2 regions of the Lactococcus sp. S64 genome follow, and region 2 is predicted to be linked to the other one. Evidence: riboswitches for the same ligand, from Rfam matches in the RefSeq annotation. Region 2 holds a riboswitch; the other holds the start of a gene.

Region 1 (9,044 bases), 260 kb from region 2:
CTTCAAGACCAGCTTTTTCAGCTGCACGACGCAAAACTGAGTTTTTAACGACTTTGAATTCAACGCCTGCTTCACGAAGTTGTTTACGAAGTTGAGTATCTTGATCAACTGACAAACCACGTGAATCTGCAACAACGATAGATGCTGCTTCAGTCATTTTTTGTGCGTAAACATCAACCAATTCTGCTTTCTTAGCAATTGTTGCTTCATTTACTTTGTAATCGCTCATTTTTTTACCTCCATTTTATTTTGGTTGTAGAAATAAAAAATCTCTACACACAAAAGACATAGAGAGTTCAATTATCATTTTGATATTTGTCCTCGGTAGGAAGTTTATGACTTTCGTCCCCTACTGTCTTCGGTCAGTTCTTTTAGAACCGTAAATAAGTATATCAAAGTTTTTCTGAAAATGCAAGACTAAACTTATTCTTATTCTTTTTCTTTTTTATTTTAGTTCATGCAATGTTCTTTTGGTTTTTTGAAAGATGAAAAAATTTGACGTTAACAATCTTTTTTTCCTTTTTTATTTTCTCTTTGCTATCATTTTCTATCAATTTCTGTGAAAGCCATAAAACTAATTCATAAGCAATTGCAAAAATTGATCCAATTCCCAGTATTGGTAAAATTTCTCTTATCCAATTCATTTTTAAGCCCTCATTTTAATCTATAATCTGTGATTCTTCAATTTCTTCAAAATTATCAACTACTGGTCCAATAATTCGGAAATTATCTTCCTGTCCTAGATAAAAATCCTTGTATTGTGGATCTGGATTGAGTGAATGAATTCTAAATTGTCCATCTTCTTCTTCAAATACTTGTTTGATATACAAACGTTCTTCGCCCAAATCTCCTTCAGCAATGGCGTAAATATCCCCACTCCGACCAAAACCCGTGTGTAAGAATGTTGCAATAGAAAAATTAGGGAATTCAGGTTCCATCGATTCCCCTTTTACTCTGGCTGCACCATCATATCGACCAAGAGTTTCAGATGTGTAAGCTTTGTAGTGGCCACCTGTATTGCTTTGAGATTGACCAAAACCTGCCGATAATTCTTCATCTTCAACAATGGCATAATCTAAAGAAGAACGTCTGTAGGTTTTCAAATTAATAATCTCTGTTTTATTTTGTTCAATGAGAAAATCCGTAAAATTAATAACTGATTCTTGTTGTTCTCCTGTCAGTGAACGATAATTATCGATTAATTGTTTTTCTGCATTATTATCAGTTTCTTTGATTAATTCTTGAATAGGTAAATCATAGATATCTGCTAGTTTTTCTAGTATTTCTAACGTTGGGTTGGTTGATTTTTGTTCCCAAAGTACATAAGCATTTTGCTTCATTCCTAGCTTTTCTGCTAATTGACTCTGTGTCAATTTTGCATTTTTTCTTAATTTTTTTAAGTTCTGACCAAAATTCATAAACTCTCCCTTCCCGATTCTTTATCAATCTTTCTTATATTATATCGCTTATTTTATTTTTTGTCAATATTTTTTATCAGAAAAACTGATAAATGAAAAACCGCTGCTATCAGTGGTTTTTCATAGTTCTTTTTGTAAAGTTTGAATTCGATACATGTCTGCATAATAACCATTAAGCTCTAAAAGTTGGTCATGATTTCCTCGCTCAATAATTTCTCCCTTGTTCAAGACTAAAATTTGGTCAGCATCTTTAATCGTTGATAAACGGTGAGCAATTGCCATTGTCGTTCGATTTTGTCGCATATTTGTCAGACCTTCTTGAATAAGCGCTTCAGTTTCAGTATCAATATTGGCTGTTGCTTCATCTAATAAGAGAATTTTCGGATTACGCACAATCGTTCGAGCAAAGTTAATTAATTGACGTTCACCGGCCGAGAAGGCAGCTCCACCTTCAATTACTTTGGTTTCGTAACCATTTTCCAAATCCTTGATGAATTTGTCAGCTTGAACAAATCGAGCCGCTTCTTTGGCTGCTTGGTCAGTAATCTGTGGATTCATCATTTTGATATTGTCAGTAACTGACGCAACAAACATAAAGGAATCTTGCAATACTAAACCAATTTTTTTCCGAAGTTCTTCTTTTGAATAACTTCTAATGTCCTGATCATCAATCAAAACTTGACCTTCTGTGAATTCATAGAAGCGCATGAAAACATTAATAATACTCGATTTTCCTGAACCTGTATGACCTACAAAAGCAAGCGTTTCTCCAGGATTCACAATGAATGAGATATTTTTCAAAACTTGATGTTCTCCGTCATATGAAAAACTGACATTGCGAAATTCAATTTTTCCTTCTTGAATGATTGGAGAATTGCTGACAGATTTTCTGTCAGTAAATTTTTCATCAACATTTTTACTGACAGAAGTTGAAATTCCTTGTTGTGGCGCAAATTCTTTTTCTTCCATGATTGTCTTAATGCGACTAGAGGCTACCAATCCATTTGAAAAGTTTGATAAAGAATCCATCAATCCTGAAATAGGATTAAAGTAAATTTGTACATTACTGATGAAAGCATAAATTAAACCAGCCTCAACCACTGCATGTAGACTTCGATTAGAATACATCAACAAGACAACAACAATTGAGATGGCCATCAAAAAATTAACCAAAGGGCTCAACAAAATCCCATTAATCTGAATCACTCGTTTTCGATAACCATAATATTCATCATTTGTTTTTTCAAATTCATTTCCTAGTCTGCTCTCTTGACGAAATTGTTGAATAATTCTCATCCCAGAAATGTATTCATTTAATTTCGTATTCAATTCTGAACGCTTAGCAAGCATGGCTTGATAAACTTTTGTACTCACTTTTTGATAAATCAATACTGCCAAAATCAATAGGGGAAGAATCAACAACATCACAAGCGCAATTTGGTGGTCAATAATAAACAAAGCAATGAAGGCAATGATAATAGAAAGCAAACTTGTTAATGCATTAAACAAAGTCTGCCAGAAATCAAATAAATCGGTGTCATTTGTGATTCTGGTGATTAACCAACCCGTCGGTTTTTGGTCAAAATATCGCATGCCTAGCTGATGAATTTTTCGATAAACTTTCTTACGAATGTATTGATTAACAAAAATCGAACCATTTTGCAGATAATTCCATTTGAAAAAGAAAGCAATTGAATTGATTATTGCTAAAATCAAATAAAGACCTGCAAAATAGAAAATAATCTGGTCAGTCGCTTTCATAGGTGTCAAATAAGAATCCATAAAAACGGACAGAACAAAAGGCATAATTGAAGCAAGAGCAGTTGTAATTACACTAAAAACAAAAGCCCAAACGAAATACTTTTTGAAAGGTAATAGGAATTTGAAAATAAATTTAAAAACTTGCCAACTTTCTCTGACAGACATTTTGTCAGTAGATTTCTCCATTTTCTTCTCCTTCCCGATTTACTGACGAACCTGTCAGTAAATTCTCATCTTCATCATTCGCTGTCAAATGACTTTCAATCTGTTGCATTTGCCACATTTGAGCATACCAACCTCCAGATTTAATCAAATCTTCATGCAAACCACGCTCAATCACTTTTCCTTCATCTAGTACGAGAATTTCATTAGCTTCCATTACTGATGACAATCTGTGACTGACAACTAACGTTGAACTTTCATGACGTAAGGCCTTCAAATTTGACAAAATTAACTGTTCAGTCTTGGCATCAACAGCTGACAGCGCATCATCTAAAATCAATAATTTAGGCTGAATAAGTAGCGCCCTCGCAATAGATAACCTTTGCTTTTGTCCACCAGAAAGTGAAACGCCACGCTCGCCAACCAAAGTATCATAACCTTCAGGAAAAGCAATAATATCACCATGAATTCCAGCTGCTTTAGCTGCAATTTCAACTTCTTCTTGACTCGCTGACATCTTAGCAAAGCGAATATTATCTCTGACAGACATCGAAAATAGAAAATGTTCTTGCGGAACATAACCAATCGCTGGCAAATATTCATCTAATTGATAATCCATAATATCATGGTCAGCAAAAGTAATATGTCCTTTGTAATGGTCAAACTCTCTCATTAAAAGTTTAATAATCGTTGATTTTCCTGCACCTGTTCGTCCGACCAAACCTAAAACATGACCTTCTTTTAAATTAAATTGAACTTTCTCCAGATTGCGCCCTTCATTCTCATTTGGATAAGTAAAACTTTCAATATCAAAAAGGAGTTGACCTTCTTTTGGCATTTTCAAAGTACCTTCAGAAATTTTTGATTCCGCTTTTTGAGCTAATAATTTTTCTACTCGACTGTATGAAGCTCTTCCACGTTCAATAACATTAAAAAGAACACCAATAGCAAACATCGGCCAGACCAAATTTCCGATATAAGTCATAAAAGCAACTAACTGACCAATCGTTAAAACGTGGTGAACAACATAGTAGCCCCCTAAAAGAATGGTTAAAGTATAAGATAAACCAACAATTAAAGTGATTAAAGGATCGTACATTGAGTCAATCCAATTGACCCTAATAAAGGCTTTATCAATATTATCTAACTTAACTTGGAAATCAGCCATATCTTGTTCTTCTTCACCAAAAGATTTGATTGCTTTCATTCCTGTAATCGATTCTTGGACTTTATCATTCATTTCAGAGAAGGTTTCTTGGGCATGTTCAAAACTTACATGAATTTTATCCCCTAAAACTTTAGATACTAGCGCGAGTAAAGGCAAAGGAAGGACAGCAATAATTGTCAAACGCCAGTCGATAAATAAGAGCATAGCAATGATTGTCATCCCGCCCGTCATTAAAGAATCTGCCCAAGTCAAAACACCAAGTCCAGCAACACTCTGTATCGCTTGTAGGTCATTTGTCGCATGAGCCATCAAATCGCCAGTCCGATTTCTCTGATAAAAAAGGGTATCCATTCTTAAAAAATGCCTAAAAAGCCGACTACGGATTATTTTTTCCAGTTTAAAGGCTTCACCCCAAATATTTGTAGACCAAAGAAAACGAAAGCCATATTCAACGAGTGCAGTGATCAATAAAATACCAGAAAAACTCAAAATTAAGGGTAAAGTCAGGTTACGCTTAACAATATGGTCAATAATTTTTCCGATAATTAAAGGCGGGATCAAGTGAGTTAAAGAAACAATAAAAAGGGCTAATAGACCAACGCCATAACCTTTTCTCTCTGCCTTAAAAAACCACCATAAATCTTTAAAAATTTTCATACAGTCTATTCCATTTTATTTTATAATATTCTAAATATTAGTATACCATAAAGAAAGCGTTTAAAACAGACTATATGAAGTGAGATTCCCACTTATTTACTATTTAAATAAAAAAAGAAACTTCAAATCAATGAAATTTCTTTTTTTATTAAGCATTATAAAATTTTACGACTTTGTTTTTCTTGAACACTGCAACAATCAAACCAAATACCAGAGCAAAGATGATGTACTGCAAAGCATTAAAAGGTAAAACTACTGTTAAAAGATAAGTTGGATTCAAAGTAACTGATAGAGAACCCATATTAAAAAGATGAGTTGCTCCAACAAAAATCTTATCAACATCGAAGCCAGCAGCTAAACGATAGAGAGGGAGTGCGTAGAAAACATTCAATACCATCATCACAAGAACTGATGCGATGGCTGCTAAAACCACACCAACTGTATAGTTTTTGATTGAGAATTTTTTCTTTGTAAAGAACCAAACAATTGCCATGAAGATTCCCAAAGCAATGAAGTTCATCGGCACACCAATCCAAGTTGATGGCCCTTGATTAAATAGGAGATACCATAAGATAGAGCGAATAAAGAGGATAATAAATCCATCACCCAATCCCAAAGTAAAGACTCCAATAAGTACTGGAATGATCGAGAGTTCAACTTTCATAAAATCAATTCCAGGCAATAGCGGAAACTGCAAAATCGGCAATAATAAGATTGTTGATAATGCAGCAAGCATGGCAATTAATACCATCCGACGTGTTTTAGACATAAAAAAACCTCCAAATATGAGAAAATAATTCTTCAAATTTCGAGGAAGTTGATAGACATTTTTGGTTTGGCTAAAAACAGTAATCCAACCGAAGTTGATTACACTACAAAAATTGTTCATCTTCTTCCATCCAGACTTTACTGTCGCTAGCAGATTCTCACTGCTTCAATCGCCGTAGCGAATCGCGGAGTCATAAGGTCAAAGCCCTATTTACCGCCGGTCCCGAATTACACGGTGCCCTGAAGATATTTTTATTATAGCACAAAAATAGTTTGCTTATCAAGAATAAGATTTGCTTAAGAAATAAAAAAACAACTCTTTATCAGAATTGTCTTTTATAATAATCACTTAATTTCCTTGGGCTGCATTAATCAATTGAGAAACTTCTTTTTTACTCAAACGACGAAATTGTCCTGTTGGAAGTCCATCCAATGTAAGAGTTCCATATTGAATACGACTCAATTTTTGTACTGGAAGTCCTGCAGCCGCAAACATTTTTTTAACTTGATGATTTTGTCCTTCATGGATAGTTAAACTAACAATCGAATGATTTTTTGTTTTCTCTTGTTTGATAATCTCATAACGGGCGGGACTAACTTTTTTACCTTCAATAGTCATACCTAAAGTTAAAGGACGCAAGTTTTCTTTGTTCGCTTGACCTTCTACCTTAGCAACATAGACCTTATCAACGCCATGACGTGGGTGAGTCATCATATTCGTAAACTCACCGTCGTTTGTAAGCAAAAGCAAACCGCTTGTGTCCCAGTCCAAACGTCCCACAGGGTAAATCCGTTCTTTAACTTGAGGCATTAAATCCATTACCGTTTGACGTCCTTTGTCATCGCTAACTGAAGAAATATAGCCTCTTGGTTTATTTAGAAGATAATAAACGGGTTCTTCGTTATAAACTGCTACTCCATTAACTTCAACGATATCTCCAGTTGAAACTTGATAACCCAAGTTTGTCATTGGAACATTATTTACCGTTACTTTTCCCGCTAAAATTAGTTCTTCTGCTTTACGTCTGCTTGCCACACCTGCATGGGCCAAATATTTATTGATTCTCATTTTCTTCACTTTCGTTAAATAAGGTTTGTTCTTCTGCGATAAATCTTGACTCATCTATTTCAGGTAATTCATCTAAATGATTAATCCCAATATAGTCTAAGAAAAATTCAGTTGTTGCATAAAGACTTGGACGTCCTGGTGCTTCAACTTGCCCGACCTTTTCAACCAAATCAAAAGCACGAAGTGTTGAGAGAACACCTGAGGAATTCACTCCGCGGAGCTGATCGATTTCGAGTCGAGTTAAAGGTTGCTTATAAGCAATAATTGATAAAACTTCAAGAGCTGATTTTGACAAGGATTGATTAAGAGGAGTTTTGGCATAGTTTTTAAGAATTTCTGCAAACTCTTCTTTTGTAGCCATACGATATTTACCTGCAGTTTCAATAATCGTTAAAGCAGATTCTTCATCAGAATGATATTTTTCTTTTAAGTAATCAATTTGTTGCTGACAAGCTTGTTTAGACATTTCTGTCAATGCTGACAATTCTGCCAAAGTTAAACCAGCTTCGCCAGATACAAAAAGTAAGAGTTCACAACTTGCTGTCTTATTCACTAGTTTCTTTTCTTTCTAAAATAATTTCTCCAAAAAGCTCTCCTTGAGAAAAAGAAATCTGTTGATTTTTGATTAATTCTAAAAGAGCCATAAAAGTGGTGACGAGTTCATCTTTATTAGTAGAGCTAGAAAATAAATCTGAAAATTTACATATTTTTTGTTCTGTAAATCTAGTACTTAACTCTAAAATCTTATCAGCGATTGTAAATTTCTCAGCTGCTATTTTTGTATTTTCGTCTTGAAAATGTTGTCTTTTCAACTCAAGAATTTTAGTAAAAGCTAGAAATAAATCTAAAGCAGATTTATCCTGCAAAAGTACAGTTTCATCAGTGATAATTTCTGTCTTAGCTTTTGAATAAAAGTGACTACGTTCCTGATGAAGTTCATCTAAATCTTGTGACAACATTTTATATTTCCGATATTCATCAATTTGAGCCAATAAATCATACTCAAGTTGTTCTGTATCTTCAATAAAAGTTTCGGTAACTGTCGGTAAAAGTCTTCTTGATTTAATTAACATCAGTTGACTTGCCATTAACATGTACTCTCCAGCTACTTCCAATTCAAGTTCTTTCATGGTTTGAATATAGATAAGATATTGCTCAATAACTGGTACCAATGGAACTTCAAAAATATCCATTTCATACTGACTTACCAAATGCAATAAAAGGTCGAGAGGACCCTCGAAGTTTTTAATTTTTATATTGATTTCTTTAATCATAGTTTACATAATAAAAATAGTGTAAATTCCTATCTATAATATTTTTCAAGCGTTGTAATAGTTGTTAAACCAAGTAGAGTTGCCAGTTCATAAATTGACTTCCCTGCTTTAACCTGATGCAAGATATACTGTTCTCTAATTTCTTTGGAAGAATAGTTCGTAAATTTTTTCAATTCAGTATAAAGAAATTGACGAGATTTTGCGAATAATTCATCAGCATTATTAATGGCTTTAACTCTTATGGCAAATTTTTCTCTAATTGGTAAAACTCGTTTTATTCCGGCTTTTTCAATCGTGAGATATTTAAAGTTCCAATTAAAATTTTCCCATTTCAATTTTTGTATCTCAGCAAAATTTAAACCAAATTCTAAAATTAATAAGGCTAAAAATTGTCCTGGACAGGTCAAAGGACCATAGAACTCAGGAAATTCCTTAATCATTGGATGATAACTTTGAGCAGTCTGTGATTTTTTTTGAACGACTTGTTTAATTTTAAAGTACTGGTCAACTTTTTGTCTTTGATACAGGAAAAGCAAATATTGATTTGCACTCGAAATCTTCCTTCGCTGTGCTGCTGGCGAAAGATTACTAATTTGAATTTTGTAAAGTTCTAAGTTTTCTGTTGTGAGTGACTTATCTTCAAAGAAAGCCTGCAAAGAAACTAAATCATAATGGTAATTTGAACGAGTATTCTCTGAAAAATTTCTGCTTGCTAAATACTCGTCAATCTCGTTTGGTAATTTCATAATATTTTGTAAAGTCGTGAG
Region 2 (9,044 bases):
CATCCTAAAGCTGATGTAGAAAAAATCATGGAATTCTTACCAGGACCAGATTTTCCTACTGGTGGGATTATCCAAGGAAAAGGCGAAATCAGAAAAGCTTACGAAAAAGGAAAAGGGCGCATCGTTGTTCGTTCAAAAGTCGATATTGAACCAATGAAAGGCGGTCGTGAGCAACTTATTGTTACTGAAATTCCTTTTGAGCTCAATAAAGCAAACTTAGTCAAAAAAATTGATGATGTTCGTGTCAATGCTAAAGTGCCCGGAATTGCAGAAGTCAGAGATGAGTCAGACCGTGAAGGGCTTCGGATTGCAATTGAATTAAAGAAAGAAGCTGATAGCCAGCTTGTTTTGAATTACTTGTTTAAAAATACTGATTTACAAGTGAATTATAACTTCAACATGGTTGCAATTGATAATATGACTCCTGTTCAAACCGGTGTATTACAAATGCTCCGTTCTTATGTCAAACACCGTGAAGATGTTATCGTTAAACGTTCACAATTTGATTTAAATAAAGCAGAAAAAAGACTTCATATTGTTGAAGGGTTGATTCGCATGGTTTCTATTTTAGATGAAGTGGTCGCAACGATTCGTGCTTCAGAAAATAAAGCAGATGCCAAAGAAAATATCAAAGTTTCATTTGGATTTACCGAAGAGCAAGCCGAAGCCATTGTCACTTTACAACTTTATCGTTTGACCAACACCGATATTGTCACTCTACAAAATGAACAAGCTGAATTAGAGCAAAAAATTCTCGAACTTAAAGCGATTATTAACGATGAACGTACCTTGTTTAATTTAATGAAACGCGAACTTCGTGAAGTTAAGAAAAAATTTGCCAAACCACGCCGTAGCGAATTACAAGATGAAGTTCAAACCATTGAAATTGAAGCGAGCGAATTGATTGTGGCAGAGGATACTGTAGTTTCAGTAACTCGTTCAGGTTACATCAAACGTACTTCACCACGTTCATTTGCTTCCTCAGCACTTGAAGAAATTGGTAAACGTGATGATGACGAGCTCCTTTATTATGCCAATGCTAAAACAACTCAACATCTCTTACTTTTCACAAATCTTGGCAATGTCATTTATCGCCCAATCCATGAACTTTCTGATATCCGTTGGAAAGATATTGGTGAGCATCTATCTCAAAGTCTCTCTAATTTCTCAGCTGATGAGAAAGTAATTTTTGTTCAGATTGTGGATGAATTTGCTGGTGAAAATCTAGTTGTTGTCACAAGAAATGGACAAATAAAACAAATTGAACGTGAAAGTTTCTCCCCTTGGCGGACCTATCGTTCAAAATCTACTCCATGTGCTAAACTTAAAGGAGAAGATGATGAAATTGTTCTAATCACTCCAGTTCAATTTGCAGACCTCATGCTTATTTCTGAAAATGGTTATGCCCTTCGCTTTAATCTTGATGACGTTCCAGTTTTGGGTGCTAGAGCTGCAGGAGTCAAGGCCATGAATCTCAAAAATGGCGATAAAATTAAGTCCGCCTTCTTTGTTAACTCAAATAGTTGGTACCTTTTGACTCAACGGGCATTTATCAAACGTGTTAAGACGGATGATATTCCGGCCACCTCACGTGCTAATCGTGGCCTTCAAGTACTACGAACATTGAAGACAAATAATCATACCGTCTTTGCAGCCGGCTTAATCAATTCAACTGCTGATTTATCAGCATTGACCGAAGAATTAGATTTGTTCAGTCAAGCTAAAGCACCAGCGACAAAAGAAACTGATGAACAAGTATTAGAAGTTATCAGTGAGACTGGCAAGAAATACGATATCAATTTGTGCGATTTATCATTATCAGATCGAACAAGCAATGGACATCCAATTGCTGATGATCTTGAAAAAATTGCAAGCGTAAAAATAAAATAAAAAAAATCAGCTTTGGCTGATTTTTTTTATTGTCTTCGACCAATAATATAACGAAAGAGTGCCGCATAAAGTAGCCAAAGAATAATACAAGCTCCAATAATCCAAACCCAAGCATCTTTTTGGTTAGTAAGTGGAAGTGGTACATTCATTCCAAAAAAACCGGTGATGACTGCTAATCCTGCCAAAAGTACAGAAACAATTGTCAAAGTTGTCATATTATCATTCAAATTATTATTAAGGACATTATTATAAGTTCCTGCTAATTGTTCAAGAATTTGAGCATTAAGGTGTGTCATACTGGCAAGCTGTTGTGCTTCGATAATTGCATCTTCAAGCTGCTCTTTTTCAGTTTCATTGAACTGTCTGTAAATACTTTTTGTTTTAAGTTGTTCAAGTAGTAGAGTATTTTGGTTGGCACTAGATACAATATACAGCATTCCCGTTTCAATATCAGAAAGGGCCAACAAATTTTTCTTTGTTGTTTTTTCACGCAACTTTTGATTAATTTCTTCTTTTGATTTATCAATTTGTTCTAAGTAAGGAAAGAAAGCCTCTGAAATCAAAAATAAACTGATGAAAAGAAGATGATAAACTGTTTCTGGTTCATTTTGAAAACAATATTTTTTAATTTGATTAATTAAATATTCATTTTCTGGATGATAAAGAGTAATTAATCGATTTTTTTGTGCTACAAAAGTAATGGGAACCGTCTTATAATGAACTTCTGAATTGAGTAAATCCAGACTATTGAAAATCAGTACAAAGTCTTGACTATCAGGGATGAACTCCGTGTGAGGACGTTCATTTTTATCTTCGGCATATTGAAGCGTTTCTAAGTCAATACCATAAGTAGCAAGTTCAGAAGTATTTCTAAGGTCTTCGACATTAAAAGAAAGCCAAGTGAGTTGAGGGTTTATTTTTATTTCTTGCATGATAAGATATCCTATGTTCTAATAGAGCCATTTTAGCAAAATTGTAATTTTTGAGCAAATAAATAGGCGAAAACTATTAATAACTAACTTGAGAAATTGCTATTTTAAAGAATACGTTTTTATTTCTTGACAATCTTTAAATTTAAATGCTATACTTTAGCTACAATTGAATAAATCTTCAGGGCAGGGTGTAATTCCCTACCGGCGGTATAGCCCGCGAGCTGCTTGCAGCATGATTCGGTGAAACTCCGAGGCCGACAGTATAGTCTGGATGAAAGAAGATAATAAAACCATAATACTCTAGTCAGTATTATGTCTATTTAGCCTAAAACTCTGGAGTGAATTTATATAATTCACTCCATTTTTGGTTTTTTGAGCTGCATTTTTGCTCGAAAAAAATAGAAAATTTATCAAAAGACCCTGAAATTTTATTTTAGGGTCTTATTTTTTATTAGAAAGGATGAATAGATGAAAAAAGACGAATACTACATGGATTTAGCAATTGTACTTGCAAAAAAAGGAGGTGGTAATGTCAACCCTAACCCTCAAGTAGGAGCCCTTATTGTCAAAGAAGGGATAATTATTGGTCAAGGTTATCATGAAAAATATGGGGAAGCTCATGCGGAAATCAATGCTTTTAAGGATTGTAACGAATCTCCCGAAGGAGCCACGCTTTATGTGACCTTAGAGCCTTGTGCGCATCAGGGAAAACAACCCCCTTGTTTTGAAGCGATTATAAAAAATAGAATTAAGCGTGTTGTTATCGGGCATTTAGACCCCAATCCCTTGGTTTCAGGAAAAGGAATTAAAGCAATGAAAAAAGCTGGAATTGAAGTTTCTATCAATGTCTTAGAAAAAGAATGTGAAGAATTAAATAAAATTTTCTTTTATTATGTTAGTCAAGGGCTTCCTTATGTCATGATGAAGTATGCAATGACTTTAGACGGAAAAATTGCGACATCAGCAGGTCAATCAAAATGGATTACAGGTGAAATTGCAAGACAGAAAGTACATCAAGACCGTTCACGTTTTATGGCAATTATGATTGGTGTTGAAACGCTTATTTTAGATGATCCACAACTCTCTGTCAGGTTGGAAAATGGAAAAAATCCGATAAGAATCATTTGTGATACTCATTTAAGAAGTCCTTTAGCTTCCAAGATTGTTTCCACAGCTACTGAAATTCCAACGATTATTGCTACAGCTGAGTCTGACCCCAAAAAACAAGCTTCTTTTCTTAAAGCGGGTTGTGAAATTATTTTAGTTTCTTGCCTAGAAGGAAGATTGAATTTGAAAGAATTGACCAAAAAGTTAGGAGAAAAAGGGATTGACAGTATCATCTTGGAAGGTGGAGGGACATTAAATGCTTCGGCATTAAAAGCAGGGATAGTCCAAAAAGTTCAAACTTACATTGCCCCTAAAATATTTGGTGGAAAAGAAGCACCAAGTCCAGTTGAAGGACATGGAATTGAGCACCCCAATCAAGCCTATCTCCTAGAAGGGGCTCAAATAACCTATCTAGGAGAAGATATTTTATTAGAAAGTGAGCTTCTTTAATGTTTACAGGAATAATTGAAGAAATAGGGAAAGTGAGTCGCCTGCAAAAAAGAGAAAAATCCTTCAAAATTAGTATCCGTGCTTCCTTGATTTTAGAGGATATGAAACTTGGAGATTCTATTTCAACAAATGGTTTATGCCTGACCATTTCTGAATTTAATCAAAAAGAATTTACGGCTGATATTATGCCTGAAAGTCTAAATCGTTCAAATTTTGGGACCTTAAATGTGGGTGCCAAAGTTAACTTAGAACGAGCGATGTCATTAAATGGCCGATTTGGTGGGCATATTGTGTCAGGGCATATTGATGGAGTTGGCCAGATTTTAGAAGTAAAAAAAGAAGAAAATGCCATCTGGTTTGAAATCAAAACGAGCTTAAATTTAATGAGATATATCGTCGAAAAAGGCTCAATTACGATTGATGGGATTAGTCTTACAGTTGCTCAGGTTAAGTCGAAATCTTTTAGTGTTTCCATTATTCCACATACGCTCAAAGAGACGATTATTGCAGATAAAAAAGTGGGTGATACTGTTAATTTAGAAAATGATATTTTGGGGAAATATATAGAAAAATTATGGGGCGATAGTAGTTCTTCGATGAAAGAATCTTCAGTAACTAAAGAAAAACTATTTAACAACGGATTTTTATAGGAGATAAAATGTTCCAATATAATAAAGTAGAAGAAGCACTTGCTGCACTTAAAGCAGGGGAAATGATTATTGTTAGTGACAATGAAAATAGAGAAAATGAGGGCGACCTTATCTGTGCGGCCGAATTTATCAGCCCAGAAATAATTAATTTTATGGCAAGTGAGGCCAAAGGTTTGATCTGCGCACCACTCAGTGAAACTTATGCTAAGAATTTACAATTAGAAGCAATGGTAGAGAAAAATACAGATAATCATGGAACAGCTTTTACAGTTTCGGTTGATCATATTGAAACTAGCACAGGAATTTCGGCTTTTGAACGGGCCTTAACCATAAAAAAACTTGTTGATGCCGAGAGTTTACCAAGTGATTTTCGTAGACCAGGTCATGTATTTCCACTTATTGCCAAGAAAAATGGCCTTTTAGAGCGAAATGGTCATACTGAGGCTACGGTTGACTTGTTGCGTCTGGCTGGTTTAAAAGAAGTAGGTGTCTGCGTTGAAATAATGGACGAAGATGGAACAATGATGCATAAGGTGAAACTGAAGGAAAAAGCGCAAGAGTGGGGCTTGAAATATATCACAATTAAAGCTATTCAAGAGTATCTTAAGCAAAATGAACTGCAAGTAGAACAGGTGACTAGAGCTAAACTACCGACGAAATATGGTATGTTTGATATTTTAGGATTTGTCAATAAAATAAATGGTGAGCACCATGTTGCTTTAGTTAAAGGAGATATTGGTGACGGTCAAGCTATTCTTTGCCGCGTTCACTCAGAATGCTTAACTGGTGATGCTTTTGGTTCTTTGAAATGTGACTGCGGTGGACAATTAGAAGAGGCATTAAAAAAAATAAATGATGAGGGGCGTGGCGTGCTTTTATATCTTCGACAAGAAGGACGTGGAATTGGTTTGATTAATAAACTTCGTGCCTACTCACTTCAAGATGAAGGACTTGATACGGTTGAAGCTAATTTAGCTTTGGGGTTTGAAGAAGATGAGCGAGAATATTCTATTGGAGCACAAATTTTAAAAATAATTGGGGTGAAATCATTGAAATTAATGACTAATAATCCGCAAAAGATTAATGATTTTCAAAAATATGGTCTAGTAGTTGAAGAAAGAGTAGCTCTCCAAATCAAAGATAACCCCTTTGACCGTGATTATTTAAAAGTAAAACAAAATAAAATGGGACATTTGTTTGACTAAAGTAAAATAGAAAGTAAGGATAGAAATATGACAATTATTGAAGGAAATTTAAGAACAGAGAATGCAAAATATGGGATTGTAGTTGCTCGATTTAATGAATTTATCAATGCAAAACTTTTGTCAGGAGCATTAGATGCACTCAAAAGACATGGAGTCCAGGAAGAAGAAATTGATATAGCATGGGTTCCAGGTGCATTTGAAATTCCCATTATTGCCCAAAAAATGGCGACTTCCAATAAATATGAAGCAATTATATGTTTAGGGACTGTCATCAGAGGCTCAACTTCTCATTATGATTTTGTTTGTAATGAAGTTTCTAAGGGGATTGCTCATGTTTCCTTAAACTCTAATATTCCGGTCATGTTTGGTGTACTAACAACTGAAAATATAGAACAAGCCATTGAGCGTGCGGGCACAAAAGCTGGAAATAAAGGTTTTGAAGTAGCGGTTGGAGCAATTGAAATGGTTGATTTAATGAGAAAGATTGGCTAATTTATCTATAAGTGCATTTATTTAAATGCGCTTTTTATTTTGAAATAGGATAAAAACTGTTCTAGCGAGCTATCAGATTGCGAAATATGCTATAATTAAAGCATGAAAAAACTACTGTCACTTGTTATTATCGTTGTCGGAATTGTTGCTGACCAAAATTTTAAAAATTGGATTGTTGCTAATATTCAGCTTGGAGATACAGAAAAAATTTGGCCTAATGTTATTAGTTTAACTTATATCAAAAATGATGGAGCAGCTTGGTCTTCATTTTCAGGTCAACAATGGTTTTTCCTTGTCTTAACACCGATCGTCTTAGTTGTTGCCCTTTGGTTTTTATGGAAAAAAATGGCACAAAACTGGTATTTTATTGGATTAACTTTAATTATTGCGGGTGCTTTGGGAAATTTTATTGACCGAATTCGTCAAGGATTTGTTGTTGATATGTTCCAAACTGAATTTATTAATTTTCCAATTTTTAATATTGCTGATATCTTATTATCTGTTGGTTTTGTTCTTCTTTTCATTGCAATTTTGACAGACAAAGAAACAAAATAAATTGATTAAAAAATCACTGACAGAAAGTTTTATTTAACATTTATAAAAAGGAAAACACACTTGCCTATCATAAAAATTAACGAAGAAAACAAAGGCTTACGTCTTGACAAGGCGCTTGCCAATCAAACAGAATATTCACGAAGTTTACTGACAGAACTTATCAAAAATGATAAAGTGTTTGTTAACAGTGAAGCCAAAAAAGCAAAGTATAAAGTAAAAGTAGGGGACAGGATTGAATTTGAAGTTCCGGAAGCGGAAGTTCTTGATATTGTTGCTGAAGATTTGCCACTAGAAATCATTTATGAAGATTCAGATGTTGCAGTAGTAAATAAACCTCAAGGAATGGTAGTTCATCCTGCAGCCGGTCATGCTTCAGGGACATTGGTTAATGCAATCATCTATCATATCAAAGATCTTTCAAGCATTAATGGTGTAATTCGTCCAGGAATTGTGCATCGTATTGATAAGGATACGAGTGGTCTTTTGATGATTGCCAAAAATGATAAAGCACACGAAAGTTTGGCAGCACAATTAAAAGATAAGACTAGCAAACGTCGTTATTTAGCGATTGTCCACGGTGAAATTGCTAATGATAAAGGAACCATTGAAGCGCCAATTGGTCGTAATCTTAAAGATCGCAAAAAACAAGCCGTAGTTTCTGGCGGAAAACCAGCCGTGACTCATTTTGAGGTTTTAGAACGATTTTATGGCTATACTTTGATTGCATTGCGCTTGGAAACTGGGCGTACACATCAGATTCGTGTACATATGAATTACATTGGTCATCCTGTGGCTGGTGATCCACTTTATGGGCCAAATAAAACATTGACACCTAATAAAGGGCAATTTTTGCATGCTGAAACATTAGGTTTTGACCATCCAACAACTGGCGAGTTTATGGAATTCCAAGTTGATGCTCCTGAGATATTCAATGAACAATTAGAAAAGCTTAGAGAACAAGTTTAAACTTGTTTTTTTTGTATTTAAAAAAGAACTATATTTACTGACAGACTTTCTGTATTTGTCAGCAAATCAGACATCAATAAAAGATAGATGATGTATAATAGAGTTACTGATAGTTAGTAGGTTTTTATTAGTAAAAGGAGACTATTATGAACTTTTTTAATCAGATTTTTCATAATCAAATTTTAATGACAGCCATTGTGAGTTGGGCTCTGGCTCAGTTAATTAAAATAATTATCGAACTTATTCGGACACATCGTATTAATTGGCAATTAATTTTTGCAACAGGTGGAATGCCCAGCTCTCATAGTTCATTGGTTGTTGCTTTGGCAACGGCTACTGGATTGAGACAAGGATTTGATTCATCGCTTTTTGCTATTGCTACTGTTTTAGCCTTCGTTGTTTTATATGATGCCCAAGGTATTAGAAGACAGGCAGGAAATCAAGCCAGAATTATTAATCGAATGTTACAAAATGTCGAAAATGCCGGAATCAAAGTAGATAAAAATTTAAAAGAATTATTGGGGCATACACCAATTCAAGTGATGGGTGGAACAATTTTAGGAATAATTGTTGCTTTAGTAATGAATTAAGAAAAAATTCTGTTGCAATCAGAGTCGTAAGCGTTAACTATAGTGTAGTTTATAAATGCGAAGTAAAAAATGAGAAATTATCATCTAAAAATTAAGGTTATTGTAAGAAACAAAAGCCAAGCTATGGTAAAATGGTAATATGAATAATATAGTATTTATTAAGTATAAAAAAGGATTCTGTCTTGCCTTAATGATAGGACTCTTTCT

The links. Region 2 has a riboswitch for FMN ahead of ribD (bifunctional diaminohydroxyphosphoribosylaminopyrimidine deaminase/5-amino-6-(5-phosphoribosylamino)uracil reductase RibD). Riboswitches for the same ligand answer to the same signal wherever they lie in the genome.
Region 1: another riboswitch for FMN. It lies ahead of IAE51_RS01690 (ECF transporter S component); the one in region 2 lies ahead of ribD (bifunctional diaminohydroxyphosphoribosylaminopyrimidine deaminase/5-amino-6-(5-phosphoribosylamino)uracil reductase RibD).

The regions. Positions count from the first base shown of each region.
Region 1 covers NZ_JACVUQ010000001.1:355,373-364,416, forward strand. Annotated here, with positions in the region: gene rplJ (50S ribosomal protein L10) at 1-229, opposite strand, end outside; ribosomal protein L10 leader region at 255-380, opposite strand; gene IAE51_RS01670 (hypothetical protein) at 456-644, opposite strand; gene IAE51_RS01675 (helix-turn-helix transcriptional regulator) at 660-1,418, opposite strand; gene IAE51_RS01680 (ABC transporter ATP-binding protein) at 1,539-3,365, opposite strand; gene IAE51_RS01685 (ABC transporter ATP-binding protein) at 3,349-5,166, opposite strand; gene IAE51_RS01690 (ECF transporter S component) at 5,315-5,935, opposite strand; FMN riboswitch at 6,050-6,186, opposite strand; gene IAE51_RS01695 (pseudouridine synthase) at 6,284-7,003, opposite strand; gene scpB (SMC-Scp complex subunit ScpB) at 6,990-7,556, opposite strand; gene IAE51_RS01705 (segregation/condensation protein A) at 7,549-8,277, opposite strand; gene xerD (site-specific tyrosine recombinase XerD) at 8,307-9,023, opposite strand; gene cbpB (cyclic-di-AMP-binding protein CbpB) at 9,001-9,044, opposite strand, start outside.
Region 2 covers NZ_JACVUQ010000001.1:94,241-103,284, forward strand. Annotated here, with positions in the region: gene parC (DNA topoisomerase IV subunit A) at 1-1,890, shown strand, start outside; gene IAE51_RS00450 (magnesium transporter CorA family protein) at 1,917-2,822, opposite strand; FMN riboswitch at 2,993-3,109, shown strand; gene ribD (bifunctional diaminohydroxyphosphoribosylaminopyrimidine deaminase/5-amino-6-(5-phosphoribosylamino)uracil reductase RibD) at 3,291-4,379, shown strand; gene IAE51_RS00460 (riboflavin synthase) at 4,379-5,029, shown strand; gene ribA (GTP cyclohydrolase II) at 5,038-6,234, shown strand; gene ribE (6,7-dimethyl-8-ribityllumazine synthase) at 6,262-6,726, shown strand; gene lspA (signal peptidase II) at 6,829-7,281, shown strand; gene IAE51_RS00480 (RluA family pseudouridine synthase) at 7,342-8,247, shown strand; gene IAE51_RS00485 (divergent PAP2 family protein) at 8,394-8,837, shown strand; gene IAE51_RS00490 (glycosyltransferase family 39 protein) at 8,977-9,044, shown strand, end outside.